Regions from separate parts of the Streptomyces sp. NPDC012466 genome, predicted to be linked through region 1. Evidence: riboswitches for the same ligand, from Rfam matches in the RefSeq annotation. Region 1 holds a riboswitch; the other holds the start of a gene.
The links. A riboswitch is a leader RNA that binds a small molecule or an ion and turns the genes downstream of it on or off. The one in region 1 is predicted to bind glycine.
Positions count from the first base shown of each region.

Region 2: it holds a riboswitch for glycine, as region 1 does, so the genes downstream of both, gcvP (aminomethyl-transferring glycine dehydrogenase) here and gcvT (glycine cleavage system aminomethyltransferase GcvT) in region 1, are expected to answer to the same signal.

Region 1 is NZ_JBIBEQ010000009.1:278,884-281,267, forward strand. It holds gene ACFY9E_RS31240 (AAA family ATPase) at 1-533, opposite strand, end outside; glycine riboswitch at 756-855, shown strand; gene gcvT (glycine cleavage system aminomethyltransferase GcvT) at 965-2,134, shown strand; gene gcvH (glycine cleavage system protein GcvH) at 2,238-2,384, shown strand, end outside.
Region 2 is NZ_JBIBEQ010000005.1:634,665-637,048, reverse strand. It holds gene ACFY9E_RS22020 (DNA polymerase IV) at 1-653, shown strand, start outside; gene ACFY9E_RS22015 (PRC-barrel domain-containing protein) at 572-946, opposite strand; glycine riboswitch at 1,059-1,153, shown strand; gene gcvP (aminomethyl-transferring glycine dehydrogenase) at 1,329-2,384, shown strand, end outside.

The sequences.
Region 1 (2,384 bases):
AACGCGTAGCGCGAGACGCCGCGGCCCCGGTCGCGCTGGCCGGCCAGCGCCTGCTCGGCGGTGACGTCGAGCAGCAGCAGGTGGAGCATGCCGCCCCGGCGTCGGGCCTCACGGGCCAGCCAGCGGCGGACCCAGGCCTGGGTGCCGCAGTCGTGCACGACGAGGCCCTCGCCCGTGCGCAGGGCGCGGCGCAGCCCGGCGTAGTGGGCGAGGCGGACGAGCGGGCGGTAGAGCGCGTACGGCAGGGCGCGCGGCATGCGGCGCTCCCAGCGGTCGCGGGTGTCCTGGGAGTCGATCCGCCGGTCCGGCACGGTGCGCCGCATCAGCGTGGACTTGCCGCTGCCGGGCAGGCCCGTGACCACGACGAGGTCGCGGGGGCCGAACAGCAGCGCGCGTGGGCCGCGTCCGGCGCGGTCGCGCAGATCGCGGACGACCGGCGCCGGCACCGGGGCGCGGACCGCCCGGACCGGAGCGGCGGCCGGCTGCTCGGGCAGCGCGATGCCCGTCGTCGCGTACGCGGTGGTCCTGTTCACCGTGATCGTCCTCCCCTGGGGCCAGGTACGGAGTCCCATCCCCGCCGAGTGTAAAGAGAAGGTAATGCCGCAGGCCTCTCATTTGCGTCCGCGTCCTGCAACAGGGCTGCTACAGGTCGCGGAGTCCGGCGGGCGGGACTCGTGCACTCCCTGTGAAAGGTCCCCCTGCCGCACCGGAAGGATGCGTGCAATGATGTGCGCGCCAACTGCATACCGGCCGTTTGAATCCGCGCGGGAGAGTCCCCAGCACCGCAAGAGCTGGGGCGCCGAAGGAGCAAGTCCCTCCCTTGAATCTCTCAGGCCCCGTTACCGCGCGGGCGAGGCACATCTGAAAAGCGGGCCTTCCCCTGTCTCGGCAGGGCGTGGCCCCACCCAAGGTGCAAGCCATGGACCGGCGCGGTCATGGCGAACCTCTCAGGTTCCGATGACAGATGGGGAGGAACGACCTCGCCCGTCATTGCCCTTGGAGACGACCGACTGTGAGCAGTACAGGAGAACTCCGTCACACCGCGCTCGATGCCCTGCATCGTTCGCTCGGCGCGACGATGACCGACTTCGCCGGCTGGGACATGCCCCTGCGCTACGGCTCCGAGCGCGACGAGCACACCGCCGTGCGCACGAAGGCCGGGCTGTTCGACCTCTCCCACATGGGTGAGATCACCGTCACCGGACCGCAGGCCGCCGCCCTGCTCGACTTCGCCCTGGTGGGCAACATCGGTGGTGTGAAGCCGGGCCGCGCCCGCTACACCATGATCTGCCGGGCCGACGGCGGCATCCTGGACGACCTGATCGTCTACCGGCTGGGCGAGACCGAGTACATGGTCGTCGCCAACGCCTCCAACGCCCAGGTCGTCCTGGACGCGCTGACCGAGCGCGCCGCCGGTTTCGACGCCGAGGTGCGCGACGACCGCGACGCCTACGCGCTGATCGCCGTGCAGGGCCCTGAGTCCCCCGGCATCCTGAAGTCGCTCACGGACGCCGACCTGGACGGCCTGAAGTACTACGCCGGTCTGCCCGGCACGGTCGCGGGCGTCCCGGCCCTGATCGCCCGCACCGGCTACACCGGCGAGGACGGCTTCGAGCTGTTCGTGAAGCCGGAGCACGCGGTCGAGCTGTGGCAGGCCCTGACCAAGGCCGGCGAGGGCGTCGGCCTGGTCCCGTGCGGGCTGTCCTGCCGTGACACGCTGCGCCTGGAAGCGGGCATGCCGCTGTACGGGCACGAGCTGTCGACCTCCCTGACCCCCTTCGACGCCGGGCTCGGCCGGGTGGTGAAGTTCGAGAAGGAGGGCGACTTCGTGGGGCGCGAGGCCCTGCGCGAGGCGGCCGCCCGGGCCGAGCAGAACCCCCCGCGGGTCCTGGTCGGCCTCGTCGCCGAGGGCCGGCGGGTCCCGCGCGCCGGGTACGCGGTCGTCGCCGGCGGCCAGGTGATCGGCGAGGTCACCTCCGGTGCCCCCTCCCCCACCCTCGGCAAGCCGATCGCGATGGCGTACGTCGATCCCGCGCATGCCGCGCCCGGCACGAGCGGCGTGGGCGTGGACATCCGGGGCAGTCACGAGCCGTACGAGGTCGTGGCGCTGCCGTTCTACAAGCGCCAGAAGTAGACACTGGCCGGAGGGCCGCGGCAGCGACCCCCTGCCCGTCGTCCCAGCTCACCAGTAGTCCCCCCTTTCACAGCACTCCCGCGCGTACAGGAGAATCCAGGCCATGAGCAACCCCGAAAAGCTGCGCTACAGCAAGGAGCACGAGTGGCTGTCGGCCGCCGAGGACGGCGTCTCGACGGTCGGCATCACGGAGCACGCGGCCAACGCGCTCGGCGATGTCGTGTTCGTCCAGCTTCCCGAGGTCGGTGAC
Region 2 (2,384 bases), on a different contig from region 1:
TGCAGCGGTTGGCCGAGCGATGCGTGCGGCGGCTGCGCGAGGCCCGGCTGTCCGGGCGGACCATCGTGCTGAAGGTGCGGCGCTACGACTTCTCGACGCTCACCCGGTCCGAGACGCTGCGCGGCCCGACGGACGATCCCGCGGTGATCCGGGAGGCGGCGGCCCGATTGCTGTACTCGGTCGACACCACGGGCGGGGTGCGGCTGCTCGGGGTGGGGGTCAGCGGGCTCGCCGACTACACGCAGGAGGACCTGTTCGCGCAGGCGGCGGGGGAGCGGACGGTCGCGCAGGGCCCGGTCGAGGAGCACGTGGCGACGCCGGCCGAGGAGCAGCCGGCGCTCGCCGAGCGCAGATGGCCCGCCGGGCACGACGTGCGGCACGCCGAGTTCGGGCACGGCTGGGTGCAGGGCAGCGGCCTGGGGCGGGTCACCGTGCGGTTCGAGACGCCCTCCTCGGAGCCGGGGCGCGTGCGGACCTTCCGGGTCGACGATCCGGATCTGGAGGCGGCGGATCCGTTGCCGTTGGTGTTACGGGAGCCGGACGGGGGAGGCGCGGTGCCCGGCGCGGGGGGTCACGCGGTTTCGTCGGTGCCCGCCAGCTTGCCGAAGTCGTGGTCCGGGAGCGGGGGCGGGGCGGCGACGTCGAGACCGTAGTGGTGGTAAAGCTGCAGTTCCTGATCGGGGGAGAGGTGGCGGCCCACGCCGAAGTCGGGGGCGTCCTTGATCAGGGCGCGCTCGAAGGGGACGTGGAGGGCGCCGTCGATCAGTTCACTGGGCTCCAGGGGGACGAAGGCGTCCCTGCTGAACAGGCCGGTCCGTATGGCCGCCCACTCCGGCTCGCCGGTGGCGTCGTCGAGGTAGACCTCGTCGATCGTGCCGATCCTGGTCCCGTTGCGGTCGAACGCCTTGCGGCCGATCAGGTTGCGCGGATCGATATCGGTTCGCACGGGCCCTCCACTGGTCGCACCTCATCCGTAAGCACTACAAAACGGCACAAGCGGGGATGCGGCCACTCGAAGGTTCGTGCGTTGACCGCGCTGGTACGCTGGCAGCGGCTGTTGACCCCGTGCGGGAGAGTCCTCCAGACGTCATGGAGGCGCCGAAGGAGCAAATCCTCCCCGGAATCTCTCAGGCTCACGTACCGCACGGACGAGGTCACTCTGGAAAGCAGGGCGGGTGTCGACGGCTTCCGCTCTCACCGACGGTGAAAACCGGAGGCCTTCGGGCGATCCGGTGAAGCTCTCAGGTTGAGATGACAGAGGGGGAGGCCGTTCGGGTACCCGTGCCGTGGTGCCCCTCGAAGGTCGTGTCGACCAGGAGGCCTCCGTAATGACCGCCCACCGCATTCCGCTCTCCGAGCTCGAAGAGGCAGTCCCCTTCGCGCAGCGCCACATCGGCCCCGATCACGAGGCCTGCGCCAAGATGCTCGCGCACGTCGGCTACGGCTCGCTGGACGAGCTCACCGCCGCCGCGGTCCCGGCCGTGATCGCGAGCGCCGAGGCACTGGACCTGCCGGGCGCCCGCAGCGAGGCCGAGGTGATCGCCGAGCTGCGCTCCCTCGCCGACCGCAACCAGGTCCTCGACTCCATGATCGGCCTCGGCTACTACGGCACGTTCACGCCGCCGGTCATCCTGCGCAACGTGATGGAGAACCCGTCCTGGTACACGGCCTACACGCCGTACCAGCCGGAGATCTCGCAGGGCCGGCTCGAAGCGCTGCTCAACTTCCAGACGATGGTCGCGGACCTGACCGGGCTGCCGACCTCCGGTGCCTCGCTGCTCGACGAGGGCACCGCGGCCGCCGAGGCCATGGCGCTGTCGCGGCGCCTGGGCAAGAACAAGAAGGGCCTGTTCCTGGTCGACGCGGACGCGCTGCCGCAGACCATCGCCGTGATCCGGACCCGGGCGGAACCGACGGGCGTCGAGGTGGTCGTCGCCGACCTCGGCGACGGCATCCCCGCCGGGATCGCCGAGCGCGAGATCAACGGCGTGCTGATCCAGTACCCGGGCGCCTCCGGTGCCGTGCGCGACATCAAGCCGGTCATCGACCGGGCGCACGAGCTCGGCGCGCTCGTCACCGTCGCCGCCGATCTGCTGGCGCTGACGCTGCTGAAGTCGCCCGGTGAGCTCGGAGCGGACATCGCGGTCGGGACGACGCAGCGCTTCGGTGTGCCCATGGGATTCGGCGGCCCGCACGCCGGTTACATGGCGGTCCAGGACAAGATGGCGCGCAGCCTGCCCGGGCGGCTCGTCGGCGTGTCCGTGGACGCCGACGGGAACAAGGCCTACCGGCTGGCGCTGCAGACGCGTGAGCAGCACATCCGCCGTGAGAAGGCCACCAGCAACATCTGCACCGCTCAGGTGCTGCTCGCCGTCATGGCCGGC